Regions from separate parts of the Cellulosimicrobium sp. SH8 genome, predicted to be linked through region 2. Evidence: riboswitches for the same ligand, from Rfam matches in the RefSeq annotation. Region 2 holds a riboswitch; the other holds the start of a gene.
What was found. A riboswitch is a leader RNA that binds a small molecule or an ion and turns the genes downstream of it on or off. The one in region 2 is predicted to bind FMN.
Positions count from the first base shown of each region.

Region 1: it holds a riboswitch for FMN, as region 2 does, so the genes downstream of both, ribD (bifunctional diaminohydroxyphosphoribosylaminopyrimidine deaminase/5-amino-6-(5-phosphoribosylamino)uracil reductase RibD) here and pnuC (nicotinamide riboside transporter PnuC) in region 2, are expected to answer to the same signal.

Region 1 covers NZ_JAMXMH010000005.1:207,933-216,590, reverse strand. Annotated here, with positions in the region: gene NF338_RS09120 (DEAD/DEAH box helicase) at 1-1,115, shown strand, start outside; gene NF338_RS09115 (PH domain-containing protein) at 1,211-1,705, opposite strand; gene hisG (ATP phosphoribosyltransferase) at 1,766-2,620, opposite strand; gene NF338_RS09105 (phosphoribosyl-ATP diphosphatase) at 2,730-2,993, opposite strand; gene ribH (6,7-dimethyl-8-ribityllumazine synthase) at 3,067-3,534, opposite strand; gene ribA (GTP cyclohydrolase II) at 3,531-4,898, opposite strand; gene NF338_RS09090 (riboflavin synthase) at 4,946-5,569, opposite strand; gene ribD (bifunctional diaminohydroxyphosphoribosylaminopyrimidine deaminase/5-amino-6-(5-phosphoribosylamino)uracil reductase RibD) at 5,569-6,693, opposite strand; FMN riboswitch at 6,854-6,979, opposite strand; gene rpe (ribulose-phosphate 3-epimerase) at 7,197-7,865, opposite strand; gene NF338_RS09075 (GNAT family N-acetyltransferase) at 7,921-8,511, shown strand.
Region 2 covers NZ_JAMXMH010000009.1:76,438-85,095, forward strand. Annotated here, with positions in the region: gene NF338_RS13425 (NUDIX domain-containing protein) at 1-259, shown strand, start outside; gene NF338_RS13430 (hypothetical protein) at 269-556, shown strand; gene NF338_RS13435 (hypothetical protein) at 541-669, opposite strand; gene NF338_RS13440 (acetyl-CoA C-acyltransferase) at 874-2,106, opposite strand; gene NF338_RS13445 (acyl-CoA dehydrogenase family protein) at 2,221-3,462, opposite strand; gene NF338_RS13450 (VOC family protein) at 3,658-4,002, shown strand; gene pnuC (nicotinamide riboside transporter PnuC) at 4,705-5,406, opposite strand; FMN riboswitch at 5,559-5,684, opposite strand; gene NF338_RS13460 (TetR/AcrR family transcriptional regulator) at 5,786-6,550, opposite strand; gene NF338_RS13465 (class I SAM-dependent methyltransferase) at 6,597-7,742, opposite strand; gene NF338_RS13470 (3' terminal RNA ribose 2'-O-methyltransferase Hen1) at 7,927-8,658, shown strand, end outside.

The DNA of each region.
Region 1 (8,658 bases), on a different contig from region 2:
CCCGCGTCCTCGCGGTGTCCGACGCGGACGCCGCGATCGTGTTCACCCGCACCCGCGGCGCGGCCGAGGAGGTCGGGTCCGCGCTCGTCGAGCGCGGCATCTCCGCCGCCACCATCTCGGGCGACGTCGCGCAGAAGGACCGCGAGAAGATCGTCGAGCGCCTGCGCTCCGGCGCGCTCGACGTCCTCGTCGCGACCGACGTGGCCGCGCGTGGCCTCGACGTGGACCGCATCGGCCTCGTCGTGAACTTCGACCTGCCCGGCGAGCCCGAGGCGTACGTGCACCGCATCGGGCGCACCGGTCGCGCCGGCCGCACCGGCGAGGCGCTGAGCTTCGTCACCCCGCACGAGCGCGGCCGCCTGCGCGCCATCGAGCGTACGACCCGCACCCCGCTCGAGGAGATCGAGATCCCCTCCCCCGCGGACGTCTCCGCGCACCGCGCGCGCAAGCTCCTCGACCAGGTCCCCGCGCGCCGCGAGGCCGGGCGGCTCTCCCTGTACGCGGACCTGGTCCGCACGTTCGTCGCCGAGCACGACGTCGACCCCGTCGACCTCGCCGCGGCGATGGTGGCGCTCGCGGTCGGCGACGACGGCCCCCGCGCCCGCGAGGAGCAGGAGCGGTTCGAGGCCGAGCGTGCCGCCGCGCGCGAGCAGGCGAAGGCGCGCCGCACCGAACGCACCGGCGAGCGTCCGCGCGGCGAGCGCGCGTCGGGCCGCCGCGAGGGCGACGGCACGCGCGGCATCCGGCGTGACGCCGTCGGGACCCGCTACCGCCTGTCCGTCGGTCACAAGGACGGCGTGATGCCCGGCGGCATCGTCGGCGCCCTGACGAACGAGGCCGGCCTCGCCGGGTCGGACGTCGGCAAGATCGACATCTTCCCGTCGTTCTCGCTCGTCGACATCACCGCGCCGCTCGACGCGGAGACCATGGACCGCATCTCCCGGGCCCGGGTGGCCGGCAAGGCGCTGCGCATCCGCCTGGACGAGGGCGCGCCCGCCTCGCGCGGCCCGCGCGGCGGCCACGGCCCGACCGGTCGACGCGACGAGCGCCGCGACCGCATCGACCGGGCCGACGACCGGGGCGAGCGCAAGCCCCGCCACCGCACGGCGTACTGACGCACCCGCCGTCGCCGCCCGGCGACGTGCGCAGACGAACGGCCCCCGATCCGCTGGATCGGGGGCCGTTCGCGTTCCGCACGCGTCGTCGCGCCTCAGGTGCGCGGTCCCTCGTGCGCCTCGCCGTGCGCCTGGACCAGCGCCGCCAGGCGACGCGCCTCCGCGTCACCGCGCGCGCCGTCGGCCCGCTGGATCCCCATGACGGCGAGCGTCGACCCGTCGGCGAGGTCCAGGCGCACCCACGCGTCGCCGCTGCCGAACCGGACCGACACGACCTGCGCCCACACCAGCTCGCGCGTGTAGATGACGTTGCGCACCCGCAGGCCGTCGCGCGTCGGGACGGCGTGCACGCCCCCGAGGCGCCACAGCAGCCACGCCGCGAACAGTGCGAACGCAGCCAGGGAGAGGCGGTTCACCCAGGACGTACCGAGCGGCCCCGTCGCGGACAGACCCACGACGACGCACCCCCCGACCACGACGACGCCCGTCGCCCACGCCGACACCAGGCCGAACCGGGGCCGGAACGGCCGGTACGGGTCGTCGTCACGCTCCCCCGGCAGCCCAGGGTCCGGGAACGGGTCGGTGCTCATGCCGCCACCGTCTCACACCCGCACGACGCCCACAGGCGCCGCCCGCCAAGGCGATCGAGGTCAGAGGCGGGACGCGTGGATCCGCGTCACGAGGATCGCGCGCGCCCCCACGTCGTACAGGGCGTCCATGACCTGGTTCGTCTGGTCGCGGCGCACCATCGCCCGCACCGCCGCCCAGTCCCGGTCGTGCAGCGGGGACACCGTCGGCGATTCCAGGCCCGGCGTGATCGCGACCGCCCGCTCCACCAGCGACACCGGCACGTCGTAGTCCATGAGGACGTACTGCCGGGCCGTGAGCACACCCTGCAGGCGCCGGCTCAGCACCTCGACACCGGCCGGGACGTCCGCCTCCGCGACCGCGCGCGGACGGATGAGGACCGCCTCCGACACGAGGATCGGGTCGCCGAACACCTCCAGGCCCGCGCCCCGCAGCGTCGTGCCCGTCGACACGACGTCCGCGACGACGTCCGCCACCCCGAGCTGCACCGCCGACTCCACCGCGCCGTCCAGGTGCACGACCGTGGCCTCCACGCCGTGCGAGCGCAGGTGACCCTCGACCAGCACCTCGTACGACGTCGCCACCCGCAGCCCCTGCACCTGCTCGAGCGACGTCACCGTGCCCGCCGGGGCCGCGTACCGGAACGTCGACCCGCCGAAGCCGAGCTGCATGTGCTCCACCGCGTCCGCGCCCGAGTCCAGCAGCAGGTCCCGGCCCGTGATCCCCACGTCGACCGTGCCCGACCCCACGTACACCGCGATGTCGCGCGGACGCAGGAAAAAGAACTCGACGTCGTTGTCCGGGTCGGCCAGCACCAGCTCGCGCGAGTCACGCCGCTGGCGGTACCCCGCCTCCCGCAGCATCTCGACGGCGGGCTCGGACAGGGACCCCTTGTTGGGGACGGCGATACGCAGCATGACAGGACCTTCGTTCAGGGGATCGGGCAGGACGCGGGCAACAGCAGAGACGAGCGAGGGGCGAGCGGCGCTCGCGGCCGGGAGCGGCGACGCTCACCGGCACGGCCGCTCACAGATGCTCGTACACGTCCTGCAGGCTCAGACCCTTCGCCAGCATGAGGACCTGCAGGTGGTAGAGGAGCTGGGAGATCTCCTCCGCCGTCTTCACGTCGCCCTCGTACTCGGCGGCCATCCACACCTCGGCGGCCTCCTCGACCACCTTCTTCCCGATCGCGTGCACGCCGGCGTCCAGCTCCGCGACCGTGCCGGAACCGGCAGGTCGCGTCGTGGCCTTCTCGGACAGCTCCGCGAACAGGGACTCGAACGTCTTCACGCGCCCCAGGGTATCCGCCGCCCGGGCGAGGCCGGGGCGCGGTCCGCCCAGCGGGCACGCCCCGGCCGCCCCGTCACAGGTCGCGCAGCGCCACCACCGTCGCGACCGCGGCCTCCGCGGCCTCCGCACCCTTGTCCTCGCGCGACCCCTCCAGGCCCGCCCGGTCCAGCGCCTGCTGCTCGTCGTCGCACGTCAGCACGCCGAACCCCACCGGCACGCCCGTGCGCACGCTCACGTCCGTCAGGCCCGACGTCGCCGCCTGGCACACGTACTCGAAGTGCGGCGTCCCCCCACGGATCACCACCCCCAGCGCCACCACCGCGTCCGCGCCGTGCTCCACCGCGCGCGCCGCCGCCACCGGCAGCTCGAACGACCCCGGCACCCGCACCACGCTCACGTGCGACACGTTCGCCGCCGCCAACGCCCGGCGCGCACCCGCCAGCAACCCGTCCATCACCTGCGTGTGCCAGCTCGCCGCGACCACCGTCACCCGCAGCCCCGACCCGTCCACGCTCACCGTCGGCGCACCTGCCCCGCTCATCCCTCGTCCTCCTTCGTCTCCGCACCCGGCTCGTCGCCCGGCTCCACCAGGACAGCCCCGTCCGGGACCGCCACCGTGTCCAGCAGGTGACCCATCGCCACCTTCTTCGTCACCAGGTACGCCCGGTTGTGCTCACCGTGACCCACCTCGATCCGCTCCGTCCCCACCACGTCGATGCCCGAGGCCACCAGCCCCGTCACCTTCGCCGGGTTGTTCGTCAGCAACCGCACCCGCGACAACCCCAGGTCCGCCAGGATCGCCGCCGCCGCCCCGTACTCCCGACGGTCCACCGGCCACCCCAGCTCCAGGTTCGCCTGCACCGTGTCCAGACCCGCGTCCTGCAGCTCGTAGGCGCCGATCTTCGCCAGCAGCCCGATGCCACGCCCCTCGTGCCCCCGCAGGTACACCACCGCGCCCCCCTCCGCCGCGACCCGCTCCATCGCCGCCTGCAGCTGCGGACCGCAGTCGCACCGCAACGACCCGAACGCGTCACCCGTCAGGCACTCCGAGTGCACCCGCACCACCGGTACCCCGTCCGGCCCGACGGCGCTCGCGGACCCCGCGCCCGCGTCACCACCCGCGGCCGGAGGCACCGCCGGCACCAGGGCGACGTGCTCCGCCCCCGTCCGCAGATCCCGGTACCCGACCACCCGGAACCGGCCGTGCGCCGTCGGCAGGTCCGCCTCCGCCGTCCGGTGCACCCGCCGGGCCAACGACTCCCGGTCCGGCACGTCCGGAGCCGCCGCCGGCGCCGGGTCGTGCACCCGCCGCCACGCCACCAGGTCCGCGATCGTGATGAGCACCAGCCCGTCCCGCTCCGCCAGGGCCGCCGCGTCCCCCAGACGCATCATCGTCCCGTCGTCGTGCACCAGCTCCGCGATGCCCCCGACCTCGCCCATCCCCGCCAGGCGCACCAGGTCCACCGCGGCCTCCGTGTGCCCCGCGCGATGCAGCACCCCGCCCGGGACCGCCCGCAACGGCAGCACGTGCCCCGGCCGGATCAGGTCCACCGGACCCGACGCCGGGTCCGCCAGCACCCGCAACGTCCGCGCCCGGTCCTCCGCCGAGATCCCCGTCGTCACCCCCGTCGCCGCGTCCACCGTCACCGTGTACGCCGTCCGCCGCGGGTCCTGGCTGTGCGGCACCATCAACGGCAGCTCCAGCGCGTCCGCCCGCACCGCGGGCATCGGCGCGCACAGGTACCCCGACGAGTGCCGGATCGTCCACGCCACCCACTCCGCCGACACCCCCCGCGCCGCGAACACCACGTCCGCCTCGTTCTCCCGGTCCGGCGAGTCCGCCACCAGCACCGGCCGCCCCGCCCGGATCTCCGCCAGCGCCTCCTCGACCGACCCCAGGCGCACGCCCCCCGAACCGTCCGGCACCCCGGCGCTCGCGGACCCCGCGCCCGTCACGACGCGCTCCCGGGGACGACACCAGACAGGAGCAGGCGCTCGACGTACTTCGCGAGCACGTCCACCTCGAGGTTCACCCGGTCGCCGGGCACCAGGCCGCCGAGGACCGTCGCCTCGAGCGTCGTCGGGATGAGCGAGACGCCGAACGTCTCGTCGTCCACGTGCGTCACCGTGAGGGACACCCCGCTCACCGCGATCGAGCCCTTCTCCGCGACGTACCGCGTCAAGCCCGCGGGAGCGGAGAACACCAGGTCGTCCCAGCGCTCCCCCGGGTCGCGGCTCACGAGCGTCCCGACACCGTCCACGTGCCCCTGCACCACGTGACCGCCCAGGCGCGCGTCCGCCCGGACGGCCCGCTCCAGGTTCACCGGCGCCCCCGCCACGAGGTCGCCCAGGGCAGTACGACGCAACGACTCCGGCATCACGTCCGCCGTGAACGAGCCGTCGCCCCCGAGGCTCGTGACCGTCAGGCACACACCGTTGACCGCGATCGAGTCGCCCAGGCCCGCGTCGGACGCCGCGAGCGGCCCCTCGACCGTGAGCACCGCGTCCTCCCCCTCGCCGCCCGGGAACCCGATGTCCCGGACCTTCCCGATCTCCTCCACGATCCCCGTGAACATCAGCCGTCCCGCCCTTCCGTGCTCTTCCTGGACACCACCAGCGCGTCGTCGCCGACACGCCGCACCTCGACCGTGCGGAACCGGTGCGCGTCGGCGATCGTCGCCACGCCCAGCCCGTCCACGGCCCGCCGACCGCTCCCCAGCAGCACCGGGGCCACGTACGCGTGCAGCTCGTCCACCGCGCCCGCCGCGAGGAAAGCCGTCGCGAGCGTCGGACCCCCCTCCACGAGCACGTGCCGCACCTCGCGCTCCCCGAGCCGTTCCAGCACCTGCCCGACGTCGCGCGTCAGCAGGTGCAGCAGCTCGCCGCCCTCCCCGCGCACGCGCGCCGTCGGCGGGATCCCGCGCAGCCCGACGACGACCCGCAGGGGCTGGTGCGCCGCGAGGCTCTCGGCGCTCGCGGCGTCGTGCGTGCGCACCCGTGCGGTGAGCGCCGGGTCGTCCGTGAGGAGCGTGCCCGTACCGACGAGGATCGCGTCGACCTCGGCGCGCACGCGGTGCGCGTGCTCGCGGGCGGCCGGCCCGGTGATCCAGCGGCTCGTGCCGTCCTCGGCGGCGACGTACCCGTCGAGCGTCGTCGCCGTCTTGAGCGTCACGTACGGCGTCCCGCGGCGCACGGACGTCAGCCACGCCCGGAGAAGCTCCTCGCCCTCGGCGGCGCGCAGGCCGCGCACGACGCGCACCCCGGCCGCGCGCAGGCGGTGCGCACCACCCGTCGCCACGGGGTTCGGGTCGTCGACGGCGTGCACGACCTCCGCGATCCCCGCGGCGACGAGCGCGTCTGCGCACGGCCCGGTGCGGCCGGTGTGGGCGCACGGCTCGAGCGTGACGACGGCGGTCGCCCCGGTGACGTCGACGCCTCGCGCCCGCGCGTCCGCGAGGGCCGCGGCCTCGGCGTGCGGCGTCCCCGCTCCCTGGTGGTAGCCCTCGGCGAGGACCGGCCGTGGGTGCGGGTCCAGCGAGTCGGGCGCGGCGCCGTCGGGCAGGGCACGGCCGTGCGGGGCGGGCCCCAGCAGGACGCAGCCGACCCGGGGGTTGGGTCCGTGCGCGGGCCCGTGTCCCGCGAGCTCGAGCGCGCGCGCCATCGCGGCGTCGATCGTCAGGGTGCTGGGGTGCTCGCCCATCGTCCTCCTCCCGGGCACGCGTGCTCCGGGGTGAGGGCGGGCGGCGGGGTCAGGCCTGGACCGGCCCGACGGCGTCGCTCACCACGGCGAGGCCGTCGCCGTCACGAAACGGGTGCACCGACGGGTCGCCGGAGCCCCACGCTCTGGGCGTGGCCGCGCCGCACGTGCTTCCTCCCATCCGGACTGTCACCGTCGGTCCTGGAGTTCCACCAGGTCAACCGCGCGTGGGCGCGGGTCGCGGACTGTCACCGCCGGCTCGGAATTGCACCGACCCCGGAGCACGTTCGTGCGTACTGCTGCTTCAACCGAGCATGCTACTCGCGCATTCCTCGGCACCGATGCGTCCGCCCGTCGAGCGAACGTGAACCGGACCACCCCCCGCTTCTCGGTGCTGTTTGGCGAGGCTTCTTCGCGTGGCGGGGGTGATTGTGGCCGCTTGGCACACTATTTTTATGGAATCGAGAGAAGGAGCCCCTTGCTCGGGCTCCTTCTCGGTTCGCCCGTCAGTGTGCGTGCGCCGAGGCCTCCGCCAGCTCGCGCAGCGCCTGGATCTCGCCCGGCACGCTCTCCGCCCCGTACACCGCCGACCCCGCGACGAAGACGTTCGCCCCCGCGTCGGCCGCCCGCTCGATGGTCGAGCGCGACACTCCCCCGTCGACCTGGATCCACACGTCCAGCCCCGACTCGCTCACGGCCTCGCGCGCGCGCCGGATCTTCGGGAGCGTCCCGTCGATGAACGACTGCCCGCCGAAGCCCGGCTCGACCGTCATGACGAGGATCATGTCGACCTCCGCCAGGAGGTCCAGGAAGGGCTCCACAGGCGTCGCAGGACGCAGCGCGAGGCCCGCGCGAGACCCGAGGCGCCGGAGCTCGCGCGCGAGCCGCACAGGGGCAGCAGCGGCCTCGGCGTGGAACGTCACGGACGCGGCCCCGGCCTCCGCGTACGCCGGCGCCCAGCGGTCCGGGTCCTCGATCATGAGGTGCGCGTCGATCGGGACCGGCGATACCTGCGCCAGACGCTCGAAGACCGGCAGCCCGAGCGTGAGGTTCGGCACGAAGTGGTTGTCCATGACGTCGACGTGCGCGTAGTCCGCGGTCGAGATCGCGTTCAGGTCGCGCTCGAGGTTCGCGAAGTCGGCGGACAGGATGCTCGGTGCGATGAGGGCTGCCATGGGCCCCAGCCTAGGGGTGCCGTCCTGCCGGGGTCGGCCCTCGTAGGCTCCTCCCGTGAGCACCCTCCCCTCCCCTGACTCGACGGACCCCGCGGTCACGCGCGCGACGGACCGCCCGGACGTGCGGGTCCGCCCCGCGACCCCCGGCGATCTCGAGCGCGTCGCCGAGATCGCCGCCCCGTTCGTGCGCGACACGTGCGTGACGTTCGAGGAAGAGGTCTGGGACGCCTCCGCGTGGCAGCGCAAGCTCGACGACGTCACCGCGCGCGGCCTGCCGTTCCTCGTCGCGGAGGTCGACGTCCCGACGAAGCGCGGAACCGCGGGAGGCCCCGTGGTCGCGGGCTACGCCTACGCGTCCGCGTGGCGGCCGAAGCCCGCCTACCGGCACACCGCCGAGGACACGATCTACCTCGATCCTGCCCACACCGGCCGCGGGATCGGCACGGCCCTGCTCGGCGCGCTCCTCGACGCGTGCTCCGCGGCAGGCGTGCGGCAGGTCGTCTCCGTCGTCGCCGACGTCCCCGAGGCGGCCGCATCGCTCCCCCTCCACCGTCGCTTCGGCTTCGCCGAGACCGGCCGCCTCACCGCCGTCGGCTTCAAGCACGGACGCTGGGTCGACACGATCCTCCTCCAGCGCTCCCTCTGACCCGGCGACGAGACCCGTCACAGCCCGCCCGACGCGCCGAGGTCGAGGCGTGGTCCATGCCCGTTGGCGGTCGTTCGCCCCGCCGGTGACGGGTCACCGCCCGGGGTGGTCGAGCCACGACCAGTGCTCCTCCTCGGCGTGCCGGGA
Region 2 (8,658 bases):
CGTGCGCCAGCGCGCCGGGAAGCTCGTCGCGGCGTGGGCGCGCGAGGCGGTCCTCGACGTCACGGCGATCTCCAGCAACACGTTCGCGCTGGAGTGGCCCCCGCGCTCGGGGCGGATGCAGGAGTTCCCCGAGCTCGACCGGGCCGGCTGGTTCCCGCTCGCGAGGGCTCGCGGCCTCGTCGTCGCGGGCCAGGTCCCGCTGCTCGACCGCCTCGAAGAGCGTCTGGCGGACGACCGCGACCGTGCCGTCGAGCCGTAGGCTCCGGGCGTGGCGCTCTATCACTACGGACTCTCGAAGCCGCCGCGCAACCAGCGACGACGCCGCTGGTGGGCGATCGCGGTGCTGGTGCTGTCCGCCCTGGTCGGCCCCTTCGTCGTCGCGGGCGCGGTCCAAGGCTGGGTCGCGGGCGACGTCCCCGAGGCGCTGATGCTGACCCTGGTCTCGACCCTCTGCCTCAGCGGGGTCGGGAGCGCCGTCTGGGGCTTCGTCGACTCGTTCCGCGGCGAGGGCCCGAGGGACGGGCCGGACGGCGGCCGGCGTCAGCCGAGCAGGTAGGGCGCCGCGGCGAACCCGGCGGCGAGGCCGACGAGCACGACGGCGGCGGCGGACAGGTGCGAGTGGCGCGCTCGGCTCGCGGTGCGGCGGGCTGCCTCGGTCACAGTGGTCATGACGGTCCTCTCGTCGGGTGGTTCCAGGGAGAGAGACCGCGCCCGACGCGATCCATGACGCGGTTTCGGCCGACCTCGGCGCGATCTGCGTCACACCGTGGCGGCCGAAGCGCGCCAACCCTGGTGCAGCATCGTGCACCAGGGTCGGGTGGTTCGCTCGGGCAAGCGCGTGCGGCGGAGCCGCACCGCGCCCGACGAGCGGCGTCAGGCGTGCAGGATCAGCGCGTCGCCCTGCCCGCCCCCGCCGCACAGCGCCGCCGCGCCGATGCCGCCGCCGCGGCGCTTCAGCGCGAGCGCGAGGTGCAGCGCGAGCCGGGCGCCCGACGCACCGACGGGGTGGCCGAGCGCGATGGCGCCGCCGTCGGTGTTCACGACGTCCGCGTCGATGCCGAGGTCGGCGACCGACTGGAGCGCGACCGCGGCGAACGCCTCGTTGATCTCGACGAGGTCGAGGTCCGCGGCGGCGACGCCCTCGCGCTTCACGGCGGCCTCGATCGCCCGCGCCGGCTGGGAGTGCAGCGAGTTGTCCGGCCCCGCGACCTGGCCCGCGGCCCCGATCTCGGCGAGCCACGACAGCCCGTTGCGCTTGGCGAAGGCCCGGCTCGCGACGACGACCGCCGCCGCGCCGTCGGACAGCGGCGAGCTGGACCCTGCGGTGATGGTGCCGTCCTTCACGAAGGCCGGGCGCAGGCGCTCCAGTGCCTCGAGCGTCGTGTCGGCGCGCACGCCCTCGTCGTGCGCGACGACGACCGGCTCGCCCCGGCGCTGCGGCACCTCGACCGGCGCGATCTCCTCGGCGAGGTGACCGGCGTCGCGCGCGGCGGCGGCGCGCTGGTGCGAGCGCAGCGCGAACGCGTCCTGCTCGGGGCGGCCGATGCCGCGCGCCGCGCAGCCGCGGTCGGTGAGCTCGCCCATGACCTCGCCGCTGAACGGGTCGTTCAGGCCGTCGTGCGTGAGCGAGTCGGCCATCGTCACGTCCCCGAACGCGAACCCGGAGCGCGACCCGACCACCAGGTGCGGCGCGTTCGTCATGGACTCCTGCCCGCCCGCGACGACGACGCTCGCCTCGCCCGTGCGGACCAGGCGGGCCGCGTCGATGATCGCGGTGAGCCCCGACAGGCACAGCTTGTTGATCGTCACGGTGGGGACGTCCCAGCCGAGGCCCGCGAGGATCGCGGCCTGGCGCGCGGGACCCTGCTTGGCGCCCGCCTGCACGACCTGCCCGACGATCACCGTGTCGACCTGCTCCGGTGCGACGCCCGACGCCGCGAGCGCGCCGCGGATCGCGTGCGCGCCGAGCTCGGCCGCCGAGAGGGACGCGAGCGCGCCGCGGAAGCGCGCGAACGGGGTGCGCGCGCCGTGCAGGAGGACCGGGGTGACCTCGTCCTCGGGGGTGACGGCGGCGGCGTCGGGCAGGGGGCTGGCGTCGGTGCTCATGGGACTCCGATCCGGGGAGGGCGAGGAGACGGGGCGAACAGGAAGGAGCCCCGGCGCCGCGAGGAGGGGCGAGCGGCGCCGGGGAGCGGGGGAGGGCGTGCGGCCTCGGGACCGTCAGACGAACGCGGAGACGCCCGTGATGTCGCGCCCGACGATGAGCGCCTGGACCGACTCGGTGCCCTCGTAGGTGTGCAGGGCCTCGATGTCGGCGAAGTGCCGCGCGACGCGGTTCTGGAGCAGGATCCCGTTGCCGCCGAGGAGGTCGCGCGCGCTCGCGGCGACCTCGCGCGCCCCGCGGGTGCACGTGTACTTCGCGAGCGACGCCTGCGGGCCGGTGAGCGTCCCCGCCTCGTCGAGCCGCGTCATCTGCGCGACGAGGAGCTGGAGCTGCGTGATCGTCGAGAGCATCCGGGTGAGGCGCTCCTGCACCATCTGGTTCGCGGCGAGCGGGCGCCCGAACTGGACGCGCTGCTTCGCGTACGCGACCGCGGCCTCGTAGCACGCGACCGCGTGCCCGACGGCGGCCCACGCCACCCCGAGGCGCGTCGCGAAGAGCACGCGCGAGGTGTCCTTGAACGACCGCGCGCCCGGCAGGGCGTTCTCGGCGGGGACGAACACGTCGTCGAGCACGACGTGCGCCTGCCAGATCGCGCGGAGCGACACCTTGCCGGTGATGGTCGTGCCCGTGTAGCCCGGGGTGTCCTGCGGCACGACGAACCCGTGGACCTGGCCGTCGCCGTCGTCGCCGACGAGGCGCGCCCACACGACCGTGATGTGGCCCGACGACCCGTTGCCGATCCACTTCTTCTCGCCGTTCAGCACGTAGCCCTCGACGCCGTCGCGCGTCTCCTTGCGCGCCGTCGTCTCGAGCGAGACGGAGTCCGAGCCGTGGGTGGGCTCGGTGAGCGCGAACGCGCCGAGGATCTCCCCGCGCGCCATGGGCTCGGCGTACTTCGCCTTCTGCTCGTCGGAGCCGAGCATCTGGATGCTGCGCAGCGCGAGGCCGCCCTGGACGCCGCAGATCGTCGCGACGGAGCCGTCGCCGCGCGACATCTCCATCGCGGCGAGGCCCGCGCCGAGCAGGCTCACGCGCGGGCGGCCGTCGACGTCGACACCGTCGCGCAGGAGGTCGAGCTCGCCCATGCGCTTGATGAGGTCGGACGGGACCTCGGCGCGCTCCCAGTAGTCGTCGATGACCGGGAGCACCTCGTCCTGGACGAACTGCCGGACGCGCTGCTGGTGGGCGCGGTCCTCCTCGGTCGCGTCGGCGAACGCGCCGGCGTAGTCGAGGTCGAGCGGGGTCGCGAGGTCGTAGGTGGGCTCGGTGACTCCGGGCATGATCGGGGTGGTGGGCATCGGTGCTCCCCTGGGAGGGCGGCTGCGGTCGGTCGTGCGCGACCGGCTCCGGCGCGGGTTCGGGGGTGCGGGCCCGGCGTCGGCGGCGGTCTCTCCCATAGTGCAGCGATACCGGGTATCAGTCAATCTGAGACGGCGTATCGCATCGGATCGTGACGCCGTGCGACCCCGCGGGCCCCGTCCTACCGTCGAGAGATGGCCCTCGACCTGTTCGTGACGATGCACGTGCGCGACCACGACCCCGCGCGCGACTGGTACGCCCGCCTCCTGGGAGCGGACCCGACGTTCGTCGCGACGCCGACCGAGTCCGTCTGGGAGCTCGCCGAACGCCGGTGGCTCGTCGTCGAGCAGGTGCCCGAGCACGCCGGCCACGGCGTGGTCACCGTGTTCCGCGACGACGCCGACGCGTTCCTCGCCGCGGCGTCCGGCCGGGGGATCGAGCCGGACCGCCGCGAGACGTACGACGGCGGGGTCGTGAAGACCGTGTTCCGCGACCCCGACGGCAACGAGGTCGGGATCAGCGGTGCGCTCCCGTCGTAGGGTGCGGGCATGACCGGCGCGCGGGTGGACTGGGACGACGACGCCTCCGCGGGCGCGTGGATCGCGGCGCGGCTCGGAGAGTTCGGACCGCGCGTCGACGGCACGGTCCCCCGCGGGTTCGCGGCGTACGCGTGCGTCCCGCACCCCGAGTGGGACGACGACGTCACGCTCGCGACGCGGACCGACGCCCTGGTCGCCGTGCTCGCGCCCTTCACCGGGGACCAGCCCGTGCACCTCGCCCTGTGGACGGGCCACGCGTTCCTCTACGACCACGGCACGGACCCGCGCGCGAGCTCGGGCGTCGCGCCGCTGGTCGGATGGCCCGAGGACGAGCCGCGGCCGACCCCCGAGGAGATCGAGCGCGCGGTCGCCGAGGCGTGGGAGCAGCTCACGCCGACGCTCGTCGAGCGCCCGGCTGCCCCGATGCTCCTGCTCCCGCACCGTGAGTACCACCTGTGGACGGGGGCGCTCGCCGACGTCGGCGCGTTCCGCGACCACGAGCAGCCGCCCAACCTGTGGTGGCCCGAGGACCGGTCGTGGTTCGTCGGGACCGAGATCGACGCCGCCGCGACCTACGTGGGCGGGAGCGACGCGCTCGTCGAGGCGATCTGCGCGGACCGGCGCTGCGCGCGAGCCGGGCCGCGCCGTCGGACCGGATGCTGTTCGACGACTGACCTGCGGTCACGGCTGCCGGCCCGTGGTTCAGGCGGGTGCGCCCGCGGCCTCGGTGGCCTCTGCCGTCGCGCGCCGGTTGATGCGCCACCACACGAAGAACCCGACGAGCGTGAACGCGCCGTAGAACACGTACATGAACGCGGACGCGTAGAAGCCGGCCGAGATCAGGAGCGGCACGCCCACGACGTCCACCGCGACCCAGATCAGCCAGAACTCGACCCAGCCCTTCGCCATGCCGTACGTCGCGAGCAGCGAGCCCATGAAGATCCACGCGTCGGCCCAGACGGGCTCGTACGACTCCAGCGCGCGGAACAGGGGCGTGAGCAGCGCCGTCCCGCCGACGAGCGCGACGACGAGGAACGCGCGCTGACGCCACGACGCCCAGCGCGGCACGACGGCGACGCCGTGGCTGTCCGCGTCGGTCTCGCCGAGCCGAGCCTGGGTCCGGCGCCACTGCACCCACCCGTACACCGACACGACCACGAACATGACCTGCCGCCCGGCCTGGCCGAGCAGGTTCACGGGGTTGGGGGTCGCGAACACCGCGCCGAGGAACACCGTGAGCAGCAGCAGGTTGCCGACGATGCCCACCGGCCACGCCCACACCTTGCGCCGCATGCCGCCCAGCGCCGACGCCAGGCCGAACCCGTTGCCCACGATCTCGCGCCACAGCAGGTGCTGGTCGCCGATCGTGAGCTGCGCGTCGAACAGCGCGTGGATCAGGTCCATCGGATGTCCTCGTCCTCCCGGGCACGTCGGCTCCGGGGTGAGGGCGGGCGGCGGGGCCGGGCGCCCAGGGCGGCCCGACGGCGTCGCTCACCACGGCGAGGCCGAGCCCCGTCGCGCGGGCTCGCGAGAGCCCGGCCGAGGACGGCCGCGCCGCACGTGCTTCCTCCCATCCGGACTGTCACCGTCGGTCCTGGAGTTCCACCAGGTCAACCGCGCGTGGGCGCGGGTCGCGGACTGTCACCGCCGGCTCGGAATTGCACCGACCCCGGAGCACGTTCGTGCGTACTGCGTTCTGCAACCGACGATGCTACCGGCGCATTCCCTGCGCGCGGAGCGCGCCGCGGACCGTCCCACGGGCTGGGACAGGAGGCGGACGGGCTCAGGCGAGGGCGTCGCGGACGGCGCGCGCGACGTCGTCCGCGACGCCCTGGGCGTCCGTCCCGGCCTCGACCACGGTGACGACGACACGGCGCCCGGGCACACCGTCCCCGGTGCCGCGACGATCGGCCGACGCGGCGTCGTCGGGTGCGGCGTACCGGCCGACGGCGGCGCGGCGCAGGTCCGCGAACGCCTCCTCGAGCTGGGGCCGCAGGTCCTGGTCGGGGGAGCGCAGCCACCGGCGCAGCAGGGCGTTGTGCACGGCGACGACCGACGCGGCGAACGCGATGGACGCGGTCGAGCGGCGCTCGTCGGGCGGGAGCGCGTCGCGCAGGTACGCGGTGAACGCGCGCTCGTAGCGGTGGGTCGTGACCAGCTCGCGGTCGCGCAGCGCCGGCACCTGCTGGAGGAGCTGCCACCGCGCGAGCGACGTCTCCCGCTGCCCGACGTGGTGGTCGAACACGAGCCGCGCCGCGCGGCACACCTCGACGTACGGGTCGACGGCGGGGTCGGGCGTGAGCCGTCCCTCGGCGTCGGGCACGGGCCGGGTCGCGGCCAGCATGACGACGACCTCGTCGAGCAGGAGCTCGTGGTCCGCGAAGACCACGTCCTCCTTGGAGCCGTAGCGGCGGAAGAAGGTGGCGCGGCTGACCTGGGCGGCGTCGGCGATCTCCTCGACGGTCGTCTGCTCGTACCCCTTGCGGGTGAAGAGCTCGATCGCTGCGTCGACGGCCTGGGCATGGGTGCGGCTGCGGACGTCGGTCATGCACCGGACGCTACACCGGTACCGGTCGCGCGCCTCGTCCGGGCGGTCAGGGCACCAGCCGGTAGAACCGGAAGAAGGAGAAGTCGTCCACGGGCAGCACCTCGACGTCCGCGAACCCGGCGTCGCGCGCGTAGCGGCGCAGCGTCGCGGGGCGCATGACGGTCCCGGTGCCGACGGAGGGCGGGGACGACAGCCCGTCGGGCAGGCACACGAAGAGGCTGTACCCGTACATGACCCGGTCGACGTCGTCCGCCGGCGCGGTGAACTCCTCGCCGACGGCCTCGTCCATGACGACCACGACGCCGTCGGGCCGGACCGCGCGACGGACGGCGTCGAGCACGGCGGCGGGGCGCGGCATGTCGTGGACGCACTCGAACGCGAACGCGGCGTCGAACGGCAGCCCGGCGGGCTCGACGAGCCCGAGCTCGGCGGCGTCGGCGAGGTGGAAGCTCACGCGGTCCGCGAGCCCCGCCTCCTCGGCTGCGGCGCGGGCCGCCGCGACCGACGGGCGGTCGACGTCGACGCCGTGGAGCACCGCGTCCGGGTACGCGCGCGCGAGGGCGAGCGTCGACCACCCGAACCCGCACCCGACGTCGACCACCCGCGCCCCGGGCCGGCTCAGCACGTCGTGGACCGCGGGGACCCGCGCGAGCGTCGGCGCGAGTCGGCGCTCGAACCACGGCCGGTTGACCTCGGCCTGGGCCTCGCGCGCGTCGTCGCCGAGCTGGTCCCAGGACACGCCGCCGCCCGTGCGGTACGCGTCGAGCAGGTGCGGGAGCTGTGGGCCGATGGCGCCGACGAAGCGCGCGAGCGGCGCGACGTACGCGAGCGAGGTCGTGTCGGTCAGCACTTCCGCGTGCGCGGCTGGCAGGGCGTACAGGCGCTCGCGGGCGGCCGCGACCGGGTCGGCCGCGAGCGCGGGGCCGGCGCCCGGGTCCTCGGCGACGAGGATCCCGCTGGCCGCCTGCTGCTCCAGCCACTCGCGCGCGTACCGCTCGTGGGTGCGGGTGCGCTCGGCGAGCCCGGTCGAGGTGAGAGGGCCGGCGTCGACGAGCGCGCGGTACCACCCGAGCCGGTCGCCGACGTGGACGGACAGGACGTCGATCGCGCCGAGCGTCGCGGCGAACAGGCGCTCGGCGAACGCGTCGGCGTCCCCCGGGCCCGGAGGCCCGTTCTCGGCTGTGGCGACCATGCGCGGCCTCCGGCTGGACGTTGGCCGGGCGCGTGCCGTGGGCAGCGGCGCCCGTGGTTCGACGGTAGACCTCCGGGGCGTCCGCGTCGATGGGCGGAGCGGCTGAAACTTCGGTGGTCCACAGGCCGCTCGCCCGTCCACAATCCCGGTGCCCCGCCCGCCGCCGGATGGCACCATGGCGGCCATGCTCGTGACCCTCGCCGCGACGGCGTCCCCGGGGACGCTCGACGACGCCACCGACCTCGGGTTCCTGCTGCACAAGCACCCGGACCGCGCGCAGGTCTTCGACCTGCCCGTGGGCCGCGCGCACGTCTTCTACCCCGAGGCGACGGCGGAGCGCTGCGAGGTCGCGCTGCTGCTCGAGGTCGACCCGGTGGGGATCGTGCGGAACAAGCGCTTCGGCGGCGGGGACGCCTTCGCGCTCGCGCAGTACGTCAACGACCGGCCCTACGCCGCGTCGTCGATGGTCGCCGTCGCGCTGGGCAAGGTGTTCGCGACGGCGATGGCCGGCCGGTGCGACGCGCGGCCGGGGCTCGTGGACGTCGAGCTCCCGCTGGACGTGCACGTGCCCTCGCTGCCGTGCCGGGGCGGGGCCGACCTCGCGCGGCGGCTGTTCGAACCGCTGGGCTGGCACGTCACCGCGACCGCGGAGCCGCTCGACCCGACCGTCCCGGCATGGGGCGCCTCGCGGTACGTGGACCTGCGCCTGCGCGGCACGCGTCGTCTCGCCGACGCGCTCGCGCAGCTCTACGTGCTGCTGCCCGTGCTCGACGACGCCAAGCACTACTGGGTCTCGACGGACGAGGTGGACAAGCTCGTGCGCGCGGGCGGCGGCTGGCTCGCCGACCACCCCGAGCGCGCGCAGATCCTGCGGCGCTACCTCGCGCACCAGCGCCGCTACGTCGAGGACGCGACG